Regions from separate parts of the Bradyrhizobium sp. WSM2793 genome, predicted to be linked through region 2. Evidence: predicted binding sites of a transcription regulator. Region 2 holds the regulator's gene; the other holds the start of a gene.
What was found. The regulator LexA, encoded in region 2, represses DNA repair genes until DNA is damaged. The targets are predictions, from matches to a motif close to TGTTCNNNNTGTGTTCNG.
Positions count from the first base shown of each region.

Region 1: A3AS_RS0119855 (DNA-processing protein DprA) is a predicted target of LexA. The motif match lies at 3,695-3,712, and genes of this name have one in related genera.

Region 1 covers NZ_KB902785.1:31,295-39,070, reverse strand. The annotation lists gene A3AS_RS0119890 (hypothetical protein) at 350-655, opposite strand; gene A3AS_RS0119885 (hypothetical protein) at 642-851, opposite strand; gene A3AS_RS0119880 (hypothetical protein) at 1,065-1,349, opposite strand; gene A3AS_RS47415 (hypothetical protein) at 2,322-2,477, shown strand; gene A3AS_RS0119865 (hypothetical protein) at 2,492-2,932, shown strand; gene A3AS_RS0119855 (DNA-processing protein DprA) at 3,828-4,742, shown strand; gene A3AS_RS45260 (hypothetical protein) at 4,717-5,361, shown strand; gene A3AS_RS0119845 (hypothetical protein) at 5,507-5,836, shown strand; gene A3AS_RS47410 (hypothetical protein) at 6,524-6,742, opposite strand.
Region 2 covers NZ_KB902791.1:264,086-271,861, reverse strand. The annotation lists gene A3AS_RS0124810 (hypothetical protein) at 1-128, shown strand, start outside; gene glp (gephyrin-like molybdotransferase Glp) at 356-1,567, shown strand; gene lexA (transcriptional repressor LexA) at 1,743-2,444, shown strand; gene A3AS_RS0124790 (hypothetical protein) at 2,509-2,757, opposite strand; gene A3AS_RS0124785 (hypothetical protein) at 2,972-3,406, shown strand; gene A3AS_RS0124780 (GAF domain-containing protein) at 3,625-4,566, shown strand; partial or broken gene A3AS_RS43780 (ComEC/Rec2 family competence protein) at 4,576-5,949, opposite strand; partial or broken gene A3AS_RS49185 (hypothetical protein) at 6,064-6,265, shown strand; gene A3AS_RS48470 (hypothetical protein) at 7,100-7,264, shown strand; gene A3AS_RS0124765 (acyltransferase) at 7,390-7,776, shown strand, end outside.

The DNA of each region.
Region 1 (7,776 bases), on a different contig from region 2:
TTGCAGTGAGCCGCGAAATTCAAGTCGATCTTCGTGTCGTTTGACACGGTGACTCGCCGGCTGGCGGACTTTGGTTCGCCGCCCCGTATCGCATTGGTGCTTTCCGGCGAAACGATACGCAATTAGGACGGAAAACGGCACGCTTTCTATGCAATCCTTCACGTCGATCCCTCCGGGATCAAGCGGCTGCGAGGTCCGGCTGGGTTAGCCTCCGTTGCCGGGCCTCGCTTCCGGCCGCGGGCACCATCAAGATCGCAGGCGAAGCCTGCGCAGAAGCCTCGCCGACCAGGGCACGTGAAGAGCTCTTCGCATTGCAGCCAGTCCGCGAGCTTCGATCTGCAGCCGCCGTTTACGCTTTCCTGAGCTCTGTTGGCGTATCCAATAGCCACTGCATAGCAACGAAGCCGGCCGGGATCCAGAGCATACCGATGGCAGTGGCCGCGGTCGCGACTACTGCCAAGATTTTCCAATGCAGGCCGTCGCCGAGCAGGGTGAAGATAAGCGGTGCTGCCAGGATCAAAACCGCGACAATCACGGCAATCCCGACCATGACGTACAAATGCATAATGAAACTGGATGCTCTGCAAGAGTTCCCTAAGCTCATCGGCGATTTCTGTCCGCCGGTCGGCAAGTCTGGCAAGTCAATCGGTGACACGGAATTTCTTCGCATTCTCCGCGGCAACAGCCAAGGCACGAGAGAGTTTGAGCGCCTGATCCGCCGAGACCTGAAAGTGAACGCCTACAACGCTCGCAATAACCGCGGTGATCTCGTCGTCGGCCTGCTCAACTATGATCGCTGCCGACTCGTTGAGTTCGATCTCATCGATCCGGGCCGAAAACATCTCGTTCATTCGCCATTGCTGCGCTCTCTTGCTGTGATCACCGATGAAAGCCCACCATGTAGCGGATTGCGATGAATGTTCCGACGATCACGGCGGCCGTGATCGCGATTGAAAACGCTACTCGCGCCAAGAACTGGCCAGGGCTAAGTCCGTCCCATGAACTCATTTTCTTGCTTTGCGTTGCAACTCGGGTTTTGCACCTTAGCCCTGGAAGTCCTTCAGTCAGATGCACGCGTTGATCCAGTCCCAGACCTTTTGGGACAACCAGCCTTGATGCTGACCATTCACCAGTTTCGTGACCATCAGCCTGTCGTTGTTATCCATGTATCGCCGGATGTCAGAATCCAGCGTTTCGGCTGTGGAGGCGGACTGGATGAACCATACCGAGTCGAGACCCTCATCTTTAATATGTGGGCAGCGCGACATGTGATCGACGAGATTCTGTCGCGCCTCCGCATAGTTCGGCTTGTATTTGTTTAGATCCCAAGTGACCAAATAGACGCCCATTACTGATTTCCTTAAAGTAAAAGGGTAGAGCGCCCTACCACAGGTGCGCCGCGAGTCGCCGGCGGAATCCAAACTACACACGCCTAAAATCATCGCGCGTGTTGATGCACGCGCCGGAATTGAGCGGCATTGAGGTTTTCGGCTAGCAGCGCGTTCCGGCAGCGTCGTCGCCACACGGTTGGTTCAGCGCAAATCAGTACCAAGCCATCGTGGCCTGGCCGCTCAAAGCCAGAATGGCTCGGTAATCCTACTAGCAGGATCCCAGTTTGACCGGGAGTCGTACAGGCGGGTGGGCGCCGCACGCAATGATCTGATGTGCAATTGGTTGCGCCTGCGGTGGCCCCTTACAGCAGGGTAAGAAGGGGCTCACCGCAGTGCGACCGTCGCCTTTGAAGCCGTGATCGAGGTCTACCGCGAACCCAGTCACGCTCGCCTGGGAATCCAAGTCTTCGAGCCAGTCCGCATTTCATTCAGAGGTCGAGCGGCTGCGGAAACCGAATAGATTTTTTAATTGCGGAATACAAGCGTGTCGGTCTGCCGAAGTCGGGCAGCGTCATGTTCGTCAACAAGTGCACGCGCATTTCCGAGACCCTCGGCAGGCTTGGCCGCGGCAAAATTGGGTCGCGGAACTACGCTCTGCGGCCAAAAGCGGTGATCAACTTTTGGTAGATCGTCCATTGCATTGATTCTGTAGGCCGCTATGCGATGTTCCCAAGGAAAAACACAGTGGCGCGGGGGCGACATTCTGCGGGGCAATCAGCGATTTATCCTTTTTTGATCTTGCGATGGCGCCTCATCCTTCAAACGAGCAAAGCTCACAGTGCTAAAGTCGATACCGCCAGGGCGGATGCCGGCGAAGCCTTGTTCGTGAAGTCTGCAGAGGTAACACTTCGTCAGGCTCTGCCGGACGTCTCCGACACTCTGAGCGACGAACTGATCTCGAAGATCAAAGACTTCGTTGGATAGAAAACCATGTGGCAGATCCTCGTCCCTTTGCAGTATCTGATGATAGCTCACCCCGAGAAGTGGAAGTTCGACTTCGGCTTATCGATTGTTCTCGCGGCGATCTTCGCTCTGCCTCTCGTCTCATCCGAATTCGTGAAGGATGCTCTGGGCCCGCTGGGCTGAGCAACTTCCTTGGCGTGTTAACAGGGTTTTTCATCGCTGCACTTGCCGCGGTCGCGACTTTCGGCAAGCAGGAGATGGATGACCCTATGCCCGGGGAACCACCTGTTCGGCTCGAGCACAAGGTCAACACGGAAACGTATTTCGAGAACCTGAGCCGCCGGCGCTTTCTGTCGTTCCTTTTCGGCTACATGGCCTTCCTAACGCTCGCGCTCTACATCGTTGGCTACGTTTTCTCGTTACCGACAAATATTGGTTGGCTGAGGCCGCGCCGAATTGGCGGCCGACCATCTTCCGGCTTTTCTGGTGCGCTTACGTGGTTCGCCTTGGCGAACCTGCTATCGAACACCCTTCTCGGTCTTTTCTACCTGACGGATCGGATTCATCGGCTTAATCGCGTCGCCCGATGGGGCGTTCTGACGATAGCTCCGAGGGCTGAATGGGGCGGTGCCGACTAGGGAACGGATGCGACTTCCTTCATGAGCCGCGCGAAGCTGTCTTCGAGATAGTGGCCGTACTGAGCGCAAAGATGCCGCGGCATCGCCACTCCACCGATCCGGCCACCGCAATCGCGAAGACTCTCGAATACGAAGGGAAATCGCGACGAAATTTGCCGTCGCAGTTCGTCGTGGGCCTCCAGCACGTTTGATTTCACTACTGCGTCCGGAGAACTCAGTGATGGCCTCGCGGAGCTCGCTTATGCGGACAATCGCGTGACGTGGATGCTGTCGTGACTGCTTATCGCAGACTGTGAACAACGTGTGCCATGCGGATTTTCCGCATGGGACGGTGGCGATTTTCCCGTATGTTGATTGTCAACGTCCGCAAGAGGAAGGGGGCGCGGTCCCCCGCAAAGCGCACCGCCCCAACCGACCCTCTACGGATCGTTCGCTTTGGAAGCCGCCGCACCCTAACGGGTCGGGGGCGACCATAGGCAGAGCCGCGCGGACCGCTGCCTAGCCAACACTCGTCGACCGGGGCGCTGCGAGCGAACGGCGCCAACTCATCAACACCTTTTCCCTTCTGGTGGAGGGCAGCTGTTTTTAGTGGCGGCTGGCCGATCGGGTGCCCATGGAGGCCGCGATTCGTACGCCGCTATCGCGTGGGGGCTGAGGCGGCCGACCGATAGAGTCCCGGCCGGGCCCGATGAACGGGCGCGCCAAGTGCAATCAAGAAAATATTAACCGTTTAACCCGATGTTTTGTAACGATATATCGCCATGTTCTTGATTTGTTCTTATAACGTGATACGCTCTCCTGACGCTTTGGCCCCCGAAAAGCGTTGGCTCTTCAAAGTAGGGGACTTCGATTCTGCGGATTCGACGCCGCGGCAGAGCCTAGCTAGGGTTGGACGATGAACCTTCTCGCACGAATGAATGATGGGCCGGCCGTACGGTCAATCTCGCCGCGCAGGGAGTTGGGTGCGTACGAAGCGCTGTGGCTCGAGAAGGGGGCTACGTTCAAAACGATCGCAGATAAATTCGCGTCAGATCCGACTGCCGTGCCCTCCGACTTCGTCTCAGGGATGGTGGCCGACGCTCGCGCATCCGAAGTTTTAGCCGCGCTCAAGAGGGCAGGCGTGTCTAGGTTCGGCACTCGGCTGAATCTCACCGGCAACTATCCTGCGAAGCTCCGAGATGCGAGGCATCCGGTCGAGATGCTCTATTTTCAAGGCGCTTGGGAGCTCGTTGAGACCCGATGTGTTGCCGTTGTGGGCAGCCGCAATCCAAGTGAAGACGGGAAGTTGCGTGCGGGAAAGTTGTCACGTGCGTTGGTTGAGCGCGGCTTCACCGTCGTCTCGGGACTCGCGACCGGTATCGACACAGCAGCTCATACGGCCGCGCTTGAGGCGAAGGGCCATACGGTCGCTGTGATCGGCACACCGATCGGGACCTATTACCCGAAGGAAAATCAGGCGCTCCAGCGCAGGATCGCGGAGGACAATCTGCTTATTTCTCAGGTGCCAGTTCTCCGGTACGCCAGCCAGCACGTCCCCCAGAACAAGTTGTTTTTCCCTGAGCGCAATGTCACCATGAGCGCTCTCACCGAGGGAACGATCATCGTCGAGGCCAGCGACACAAGCGGGACGCTCACGCAAGCCCGCGCCGCCCTTCAGCAGGGCCGCAAGCTGTTCATTCTCGATTCTTGCTTCAAGCGGGACGACATCACCTGGCCGGCGAACTTCGAGAAGCGGGGCGCGATCCGTGTTCGCGACCTCGGCGATATCTGGGGTGCGTTGGGTAATGGCACTCCTCCTTCAGCAAATTGACGAGACCAACCGCCGGGACCACTGGTACCTCGATGAGGGTGACGATTGTCATTTCCTCTACGAATACACGGCCGGTAAGGGTTGGCAGGGTGGCGACACCAATCAGCTGATTCACAATCTTCAGAAGAAGCGTAACGATGGTGGCTACCACTACAAAGCTCCGGCCGTTGCCAGATGCGCTCGCGACCTGTCTGCGGTCTTGAACGCCGAATGGTTAGCCAAGGCCACGATCGTTCCGATACCGCCATCGAAGGTGAAGACCGATCCTGCCTACGATGATCGGATGGTGCAGGTTTGCAGAGGAATCCGTGCGCCGGCGCCGCCAGACGTCCGGGAACTAATTGAGCAGATCGCCTCTACCGACACGTTCAAGGGCGGCAACCGGAAGGCACCGGCCGAACTCAAGCAGAACTACAGGATCGCGGAAAACCACCTGCAAAACCTGCGTGGTATTGTCGGCATCTTCGACGACGTTCTCACGACAGGCTCCCATTTCAAGGCCATCAAGGAGATGATTTTGGAGCGCGCGCCACAGACGCGCGTGATCGGTCTTTTCGTCGCCAGGCGCGCGATTCCAACTCCGTTTGGCGAGGTTTCGATCGATGAGTTGCTGAAATAGAGATCTTCGCCGGGGGGCGTGGCGATGGCGTCTAAGCTGATCGTCGTCAGCCCGACCTAACCCATTACAACAAATGCCCGCCGACACCCCCATCGCGTCAAGGGTGGACCTTATAGCGCCGCGGGGTACTGAGGAGGCTGGGCTCATGACGGGTCAGCGCGCACAACACGAACTGATAGGCTGCAACGACTGCGGCAGCGGTGTCTCGTTTTCGGCCTTGGCTTGCCGGCACTGCGGCTCGCGTGAGCCAGCCGGGCCCTATGTGGAGAGCTCCAAAGAGCGACGCCTGCACCGGATCGAAGAAAAAAACGATCAGACCTTGATTGGCATGATGGTCTTGTGCCCCGGAATAGGCTTCTTCTACGGCGTGGTGATGGTCGGCGCGTTTGCCGCCTTTGGCTACGGCTTGCTCGGCGCCATCATCGGCGCGCCCGCTGGCTTCATCATCAATGTCAGCCGGCGGCTTCTTGGCTGACGCGGCCGACGTTGCGAGAGGTCACGCACGATCTCCGCCATTTCCTTCCCCGGGAACAGAGGAAAGCCTGTTTGTTACCCACCAGAACAGAGGTTCTAAAAGGTGGGTAACTGAGGGGTATTTTCGTGAGCGATTTCAATCGCTGTTTGGAAGCTTGGCGAGCCGCGGCAATCCATTCCTGGATGATGGGAATGTAGGGGTCGAGCATCGATGGCCGACGTGGCACAGGCTTGCGCCGCACATAGCGGCGCCGATGAATGCCCCGCTGCTCACCCTATTCCCAACCATTGCCGAACTCTCGGTCAAAGGGCACCAAGTCGCTTCGCAACGGCGGCACCGTTCTCGCTGGCTTTCCAGCCTGCTGATCAACGCGTGCCCAGCTGATTTGAGCGTCCAGCATCAGCAATGCCACCGGATCAAGCGTGCGCCCGCAGCCAACCTTTATGCCTCATTGAGCCCGGGTGGACCAATGCTCTTTCGTACGGCGTAGCGGGAGGAAGATAGCCCTTGATCCCTTGGTGGCTTCGCATGCTTCTCCTTCAGCTTAAAGGAGGGCTGGAAGAAATTGATGTGCAGCCGTGCAGCCGCAAACAGGCGAGCTAATGAGCGAGCGGCATCAATGCCTTAAAGCCGCCCGTAACTCACTAGGCGGCGAACGATAGCTCCGTTCTCTTGTTCAACGAATGCCTAATCTTCTCCTGGTAGGCCCTGGAACGTGACTTCGGCAAGGTGAGAACGGCACCACGACACGATCGCGTCGTTCATGAAGGCGCAGTCGTTGTCAAAATCGAGCCCACGAATTGGCCAGGGAATAGGTTCTGCGCGCGCTCGAGCCTCGACCACAAGAGCTGCTTCACGCACGACGAGCGGAAAGCGTTCGGTCCACCCCGTTGCAATATCCGCCATGTTAACGTCTGAATGAACGCGCCGGATACGGACATGCCGCCGTGCGCAACCAGATCCGCTTCGCAATACCCGGCGGAGGTGATTCCCAGTCATTGAATGTGCGCACCGGGACTTGCGCCGTACGGCACTGGAAAGGCCCGCGCCGCCGTCGGCGTCCCCCGGCTGCTGCGATCTTTACGTCGCTCAGCAGGCGATCGATCGTCGCCGCGCTCACTTTCAAAACCTCCCGCCGCTCATCGGCAGAATGCTTCAACTTGCCGTGCCGTCCGAGACCCGGAAGCAAGAACGGGATCATCGCGATGAGCCGCCTACGGCAGAGCCGGTCAGAGGCGTCCCATAGCACAATAAGTGCAACGCGAATGGAAGCTCCGTAGGTCCGGCCCGTCGCCGCGGCACCGCCGAATCCCCACAGTGCTCGGAACGCGTGCTGACGATGCCGTCCGTAACGGCGCACAGTTCGTCCAAAATCCGTTCCTTCTCGAGCTGCCCGCTCGTCCGATAACGTTCCGCCAGCGCTAATGTGATCTCGCGCTTTGCGCTTGTGCTGATCTTCCCTGCCATAGCCGCCACCGAATTGTCGTCAGTTCCGCCCCAGACCCGACAGGGAAGTTGTCCGGTAACATTAGTGCGCAATGGGGCCTTAAATCCGGATTGACGACTCTCGTCCTACCGGCGCAAGCACTCTCGCATGCCGCCCGAACGCGTCGAGGGTGGCCGGGCCTCTTCAGCGCACTCCCGAATGCCGCCGATGTTCAGCACAACGTACCAAAACGCCGCAGCTGTCGGTGCATTATTCGGCAACGCGTCGCCGTTACTGCTAGTCCATGCCCCCTATTATCCACCACATCAGCAGTGATGAGGCGCAGCCCAAGTCAGCGGACATCCCGGTCATCGGCGGCGCGGTTGTTAGCGCCAGTTCAGTCGTATCCTGGCGCGGCGGGGCCTATCGCTAGCGCTTGTCCAAAAGGGGGGATGTCGGTTGCGAACAGGCCGGCCGGAGTGTGGCTAGCGCCGTCGGCAGAACCGCGATGCGC
Region 2 (7,776 bases):
CCGCCAAGCTGATCAGCAAGGCCGCCGACCTGAAATCCCAGGCCGATCCGCTGCCCGACAAGGATCAAGGCCCGAAGGCTCCCGACGTCGCGCTGGACGCCGGGCCGGACCGGCCGAGCGGGAGTTGAGCGATGCTGGCCGTGGCGCTCGTCATTCTCGTCCTCGCCATGGCCACCCTCCTGCCGATCGGTCTCGTTCTCTGGATCATGCCACGCCAAGCCTGAGCCTGCCTTCCATCCTGGGCTGGAAGCGGCAGGATAAATCCTGCCCGCTCCGCCATTTTGCCTCTGCCCCCGCGCTCGGCTAGAAGACTGTCGGAACATTTCATCCGAACGTGCCGAGCAGGAGTTTCGCCGTGGCCTTGATGCCGGTTTCCGACGCCCTTGCTGCGGTGCTGGCGGGTGCAGAGCCGCTGCCTGCAGAGATGGTTTCACTCGACGAAGCCTACCATCGCGTGCTCGCGCAGGACGTCGCTGCGCGGCGCACCCAGCCGCCCCAGGCGATGTCGGCGATGGACGGCTATGCCGTGCGCGCGGCCGATGCGGCAACAATGGATTCCACGCTGACAATGATCGGTGAGGTCGCGGCGGGCCGTCCGTTCACGGGAAAGGTCGGCGCCGGCGAAGCCGTGCGGATCTTCACCGGCGGCGTCGTTCCGGACGGCGCGGATGCGGTCGTGATCCAGGAGGACACGATCGCCGAAGGCAAGCACATAACGATCAAGGAAGCCGCGATCGTGGGTCGGCACATCCGCCCCGCCGGCGTCGATTTCCGCGAGGGCGACGTTCTCCTGCGCAAGGGAACCCGTCTGACGGAGCGCGATCTCGCCCTCGCCGCCGGAATGAACCACCCGCAGCTCGCCGTTTGCCGCCGTCCGAAGGTCGCGATTCTCGCCACCGGCGACGAACTGGTGATGCCGGGCTCAACGCCCGGGCACGGCCAGATCGTCTATTCCAACGGCTATGCCCTGCACGCGCTCGCCCGCAGCGAAGGCGCCGAGACCATCGACCTCGGTGTCGCCGCCGATACGCTGGAGGCCACCACCGCCGGCATCCGCCGCGCGCGCGAAAGCGGCGCCGACATCCTGGTCACGACCGGCGGCGCATCGGTCGGCGACCACGATCTGGTCCAGCAGGCGCTCAAGGACGAAGGCATCGCGATGGCGTTCTGGAAGATCGCGATGCGGCCCGGCAAGCCGATGATGCACGGGCGGTTAGGGGCGATGGGCGTCATCGGCCTGCCCGGCAATCCCGTGTCGTCCTACGTCTGCGCCTTCCTGTTCATGGTGCCGCTGATTCGCGCGCTATCAGGCCGTTCGGTGATTCATCATCATCGCGAGCGCGTCGTGCTGGGCCGCGATCTCGGCGCCAACGACCAGCGCGAGGATTATCTGCGCGCGCGCCTGGAAAAGCGCGACGATGGCGCGCTCGTCGCCCTTCCCGTCAGCCATCAGGACTCCTCTCTGCTTGCGAATCTTGCTGCAGCACAGGTACTTCTCGTGCGCGCACCGTTTGCGCCGAAGGCCGAGGCCGGCAGCCCCTGCGAGGTGCTGCGGCTCCCCGTCTGAACTGCGCCGCCACACGCATTCCGTGAGTTTCGTTCTGTTCACGGTAAATTAAGCAGTTGCGGAACACATATCGAACATATAGTGTCCGTTCATGATTTGTTTCGAGATGTAGCGGCTTATCGCTGAACTCATCGTCTCGGAATCGAACGACATCAACCGGGGGACTTTGTTCGAGATGTTAACGCGCAAACAATACGAGCTTCTGCGGTTCATCAGCGAGCGCTTGAAGGAAAGCGGCGTGCCGCCGTCCTTCGACGAGATGAAGGATGCGCTCGACCTGCGCTCGAAGTCAGGCATCCACCGCCTGATCACCGCGCTCGAGGAGCGCGGCTTCATCCGCCGCCTGCCCAACCGCGCCCGGGCCATTGAAGTGATCAAGCTGCCGGAGCTCCAGGCTGCCGCCGGCAACCGACGCGGCTTCACGCCAAGCGTCATCGAGGGCAATCTCGGCAAGCTACGCGCTAGCTCCAGCCCGTCCGCGGACGAGGGCGAGCGACCCGTTGCGGTGCCCGTGATGGGCCGCATCGCGGCCGGTACTCCGATCGAGGCTTTGCAGACCCGCAGCCACACGATCAGCGTGCCGCCCGACATGCTCGGCTCCGGCGAGCATTACGCGCTCGAAGTGCGCGGTGATTCCATGGTCGAGGCCGGCATCCTCGACGGCGACATGGCGCTGATCCAGCGCAACGAGAGCGCCGATACCGGCGACATCGTGGTGGCACTGATCGACGACGAGGAGGCCACGCTCAAGCGCTTCCGCCGCCGCGGCGCCTCGATCGCGCTGGAGCCCGCCAATGCCGCTTATGAGGTGCGCATCCTGCCGCCGAACCGCGTGAAGATTCAGGGCAAGCTGATCGGGCTTTATCGCAAGTACTGATACCGGAAGTACTCGATACTGAAGTCTTTTGCGCCTCGCGCGCGCCTTCGATCGGCCTCGCCGATCAGAGATTGGAGCGGATAACGGTCCGCTCCGGCTGGATAGTCTTTCTGGTATCGCACAGATTGTCCGGCCCCTCCTCCTTTCGCGACATCCTCGGCAGGCCGCGCGACGCAACATCGCTTCGCGGCCTTTCGAGTTCGAGGGGGACGGCCCAAATGCGCAGCTCGTTTGAGTGCAGCCGCAGCAACGCTGATCGCATCACCAGCATCGCGTTGCCGCGCAACCGCATCACTCCGCCGGTCGTTGACACGCGCGGTTGTCGAGACGCGGCTGCCAAATGCACGGAAGCCGACTTTGTTCCTAACAAATTCGGAAAAGATGGAAAAGATAATGTGATCGGGGCTCGCGGATCCCAGCCGCAGATTTGCCTACAACCGAGCAGACCGTCACGTGCTTCCACTCTGGTAGGGGCCTGCGCCTCCGAAAGAGGCGCGGGTCGCTATCTCTGCATTGAGGAGCACCCGATGTGTGACTACAGCCTGCATGCCGTCGCGACGCGCCCCGCAGAAGTCGGCGAGACGATCGTTACGACAACATTCCGCGGCACCTCGACGCGCGGCTTCGCCTCCGAAGCCGATCTCTCCGTCGCGGTCTGCCTGCTGCCGGGGACGGAGCTCGCCTTCGCCGACGACGTCCGTTACGACAACCGCTGGATCTGGACGCGCACCGTCAACTCCCGCGTCGGCAAGTTCGGCAAGATCGATCCGCACATTCCCGATCGCCATCATGACGCGATCGAATTCCCGGACGGCAAATCCGTGCTGGTGACGCAACTGGTCGAAGGCCAGCGCGCAACCGTGCTGCAACTGCCGGTGACCCAGCCGATCGGCGAGCGCGAGCACAAGCCGCAGATCATCGCCGACAGTCGCCCGACGGTCACACGACTGCCGATCGGCTGACGCCCTCCGCCCGATAGGCCGAGGGCCAGGATTGAAATGCCGTCGCCGGCCGAGGCCGGCGAGCCCGGAGGGTTTTTGTTTCATGAAATTCGATCGGCGAGCGCCGCCGCCTCGCCTCGTCGCCGCACGAAGTTTGAGCCGTGCTGCCTGAATTTTAAACGTCCGCTCCGCAGCCAAATGACCGATGCTGTCGTGGTTTGAGGCGGCGGACACGCTCGATGAAAACCTTCATTCGCGTCGTTGAACTCTGGGTGCCTGACCGGACGCGCATGCGGCTGGAATTCGGCGGCGGCCTCTACGATGAAGGGCTGTCCGCGTTCAAGGCCGTCAGCGAAGAGCTGCACTTCGGATATGACGAGGGGCTTCCAGGCAAGGCCTGGGCCTGCGGCCATCCCGTCATCCTCACGAAATTCGCCAACTCCTATTTCAAGCGAACCGATCAGGCCGTCGCGGCCGGCCTCACCTGCGGCGTGGCGGTGCCGGTGTTCGCAGGCGAATTCCTGCAAGCCGTGATGGTGCTGTTCTGCGGCGACGAGGAGGCGCATGTCGGCGCGATCGAGCTCTGGCACAACGATCCTGATCTCTCCCACGAGATGGGCCTCGTCGACGGCTATTACGGCGCGGCGGAGATGTTCGAATTCAACTCCCGCCACACCAAGTTTCCTCGCGGCTTCGGCCTGCCCGGACGCACCTGGAAGGCGGGCCTGCCGCTAATCATCAAGGACCTGCACGACGCCAAGAGCTTCCTGCGCTGGGAGGACGCCGCCAAGGTCGGGATCAATCTGGGGGTCGGCGTACCCTACCGAACCGGCACCGACCAGACCTGGGTTTTGACATTCCTCTCGGCGCAGGCAACGCCGATTGCGCGACGCTTCGAGATCTGGGTCCCGAACGAGGCCCGTTCGGCACTGGTCTTTCGCGCCGGCGATTGCAGCGCGCAGACCGACCTTGCCGCACGCTATGCGGACAAATCCATCGCCCGAGGCGAAGGCAGCATCGGCGGCGCCTGGGCCACCGGCATGCCCGCGCTCAACGACGATCTCAGCCATGACGGCTCGATCGCCGGGTCCGAGGCCTGCGCAGCCGGGCTGAACCGGATGGTGGCCCTGCCAGTCATCGGCAACGCAAGGCTCGAGGCCGTGCTGGCCTGGTATCTGTAATCGATGGCGTCAATCGTCGGCCTGCAAGTCTGTCTCCGATGGCGTTGCATCGCGGGTGCGGGGAGCCGCCTTCGGCACGAGGCTGCCGTCGAAATCACCTTCGCCGACACCGGCCGGTGACCACGGGCGGTTCGTGCCGCTCGCCCTCACCGCCTGAACCGAAAAGCCGTCGCCGCGCTGCGTCAATGCCAGCGCGCCCTGGCGAGCGAGCCGCTGCCGATCCACCACCATCGCCGCACAATCCGGCGGCGCGGGCCGCGACGTCACCACCAGCGTGGCGCGGCTGCAATCGTCCGCCAACGCGTCGATGCGCGAGGCCAGCGCGACCAGCCGTCCGTCGGCGAGCGGTGTCACGCAGCCGGACTCGTCGCACGATATGCCGCTCGCCAGCGCGCTACTGCCGGCATCGCGCGGATCGGCGTCGGCAGACAACCACTCCTTCAGCAGGAAATTGTCCTTGCCTGCCCTGATCAGATGCAAACGCCCGTCCGCGCCCCGCACCGCGACGTTCGCGCCGTCCCCGGCGATCAGGATATCGGGCTGCCGCACCGACAGCCCCCAGCCGATGGAAACCAGCAGCACCACGGCACCGCCCCAGCGCAGGGGCGTGCGCAACAGGCCCATCACGATGACCCCCAGGCTCGCTGCGATCAGCGGCGCGATGCCGAAGGCCGGGATGCGGCCGACCGCGCCCGGCAGTGCCGCCACCCAGCGCGAGACCGAGACCATCCAGTCGATCCCGATCCCCATCAGCCACCAGAACACGCCGTCGAGCCCGAACGGCGCTGCGAGCAGGCCCAACAGCCCCGCCGGCATCACCAGCGCAGAGACCACCGGCATCGCGCCGAGGTTGGCGAGCACGCCGTAGGGCGTGACGCGGTGGAAGTGGAAGGCGGCGTAGGGCGTGGTCGCAAGCCCTGCGATCAGCGAGGCCAGGAACAGCATCGCGATCTCGCGGCCGCCCCACAGCGCGATCCGCGCTGTCGCCGAATGATCGGGGGACGCAAACAGGTTCGGCATGCCGATCTGCACCAGCGCAACAAGTCCGAGCGTCGCGGCGAACGACATCTGAAAACTCGGATGCACCAGCGCCTCCGGTGCGACTGCGAGCACGATCAGCGCCGCCACTGCGAGCGTGCGGAAGGTGATGGCGCGGCGATCGACCATCACTGCGATCAGCACCACCGCCGTCATGAAGAACGATCTCTGCGTCGCGACCTCCGCGCCCGACAGCAGCAGATAAAACGCAGCCGCGACCAGCGCTGCGGCCGCCGACCATTTCTTGATGGCAAAGCCGGCCGCAAGTCCCGGGATCAAGGCCAGCAATGCGCGCACCGCGAAGAAGACCACGCCGGCGACGACCGCCATGTGATAGCCGGAGATCGGTCAAGAATAATTATTACACAATATAATCAATAGCTTAATGTTCATTTGCTTCCCAACATTCCGCGGCGGGAAGCACTTGGTGTCAAATCTCACGAGAGAGCACGACGGGGCATCGAGCCCGTGCAAGACGGCCGCATCCATATCGAGAAGATCAACGCGCCGTTCCTCTACACGCTCAGGGCCCAACGGCGAGGAGTTCGGCGCCGGCATCAAGATCGCGGTGGAGCGCGGCTGGCTCGAGCTGCACGAGAGCGGGACTTACGTCAGGCTCTTGAAGCCGAGGCGACGATTTGAGGCGACCTCAAAAAAGTGAGCCCGGTGTGCCTAGGAGGCCGGGCCCATAGCCTCAGCAACGGCTACACCGTCGTTCGGCTATCAGCCCCTTAAGTGCCAGAGAAAACATTCGTTCCTTCTGGAAATTAGGACACTTCTGGGCAGTACCAGAACAAACGGCCGCAGGCACCGCCTCGTGACAGTTCCTGCGGCCGGTGCCGCGACGTTCCGCACGATCGGCGAGGCACGGCCAAGGCTAGCACGGCGGCCCGCCAGCATGAACAGGCGGGCCAGTTTCACTTTTTCAGGCAAAGACCAACGGTCGGCGAAGTGCTGCACTTTCCGCCATCCGCGCTGCCACCACTCGGGCAGAACACCGACACAAGCATTTCGCTACCGTCACAATTGACGGCGCCGTCGGCCTGCACCGCCCGGATATTGACCGACGCCGGATCCCCCTTGTCTCCCTTGTCACCTTTCGGTCCCTGCGGTCCCTGGGGTCCTTGCGCGCCTGCTGGCCCCTGGGGACCTGGCACGCCCTGGATTCCCTGGGCGCCTTGCGGGCCGGCAGGACCCTGTGGTCCCGGCTCGCCCTTAGGCCCCGGATCTCTTCCACATCCTGCAAGTGCAAAGGCAATTGCAAGCGCCGATACGCCGATCAGTTTGTGCATTTCTACCTCCCTAGGACTGGAGGCATTAAACTGGCTTAGGGGGAGCACGGCAACAGACCGGCCCGCCTGGCTGAACCGGCGCCCCAAGGTGAGCGCGGGACCGAAGCCGCGCCCCGCGGGTCCGGTCCGTCAGCGCCGTTTTGAACTTCAGAGAGGGATTCGCGTCTACTCATCGGAGACTTCAACGAAGTAAGGAGAGGCCGATGAGCACGGATGGCAGCAAACGCCACGAGAGCGTCATCCAAATCGCGATGCTCCTGGCGGAAAAGAACGGCTATTCAACGGAAGCCTGGCGCCTGTTCGAAGCCGAGGCGGACGCTGCCCTCACGAAGATGGAAAAGCACGAGAGGCCAGAACCGGCGGCCTGATTTTTGCGGCCTCTTAAGAGGAGGCGCGGGGCTTCTGTCCCGCGCCTTTCCATACCCCGTGACAATGAAAGGGCTAAGCCGCGCCTAACATTGCGTTGCTTTTCTCGTTCAAATAGGTTGCGGCAATGAATCCACGGGCCGGGAATTTCGATCTGATGCGGCTCGTCGCCGCTTCCCTAGTGTTTTGGTCCCATCAGTATGGAATTAGCGGCTTCCATGAGCCTACCGTGCCCTGGGTTGGATCGCTGGGTGGATTTGCAGTTTTCGCCTTCTTTGCGATCAGTGGTTACCTGAACTCCCTAAGCGTGGTCCGATCGCGTTCGCCGGTGCAATTCCTTGTCAGCCGTGCGTTTCGAATTTTTCCGGGCCTGATCGTTTGCGTCTCTTTATGCGTCCTGATGGGCGCTTTCGTCACGACCCTTCCGTTGAGCGACTATTTTGCTCCGCCAGGTTTGGGATTCAATGGTCGGAACACGCCATTTTCGTTCTTGTGGCGGGATTCGACGCTCTTC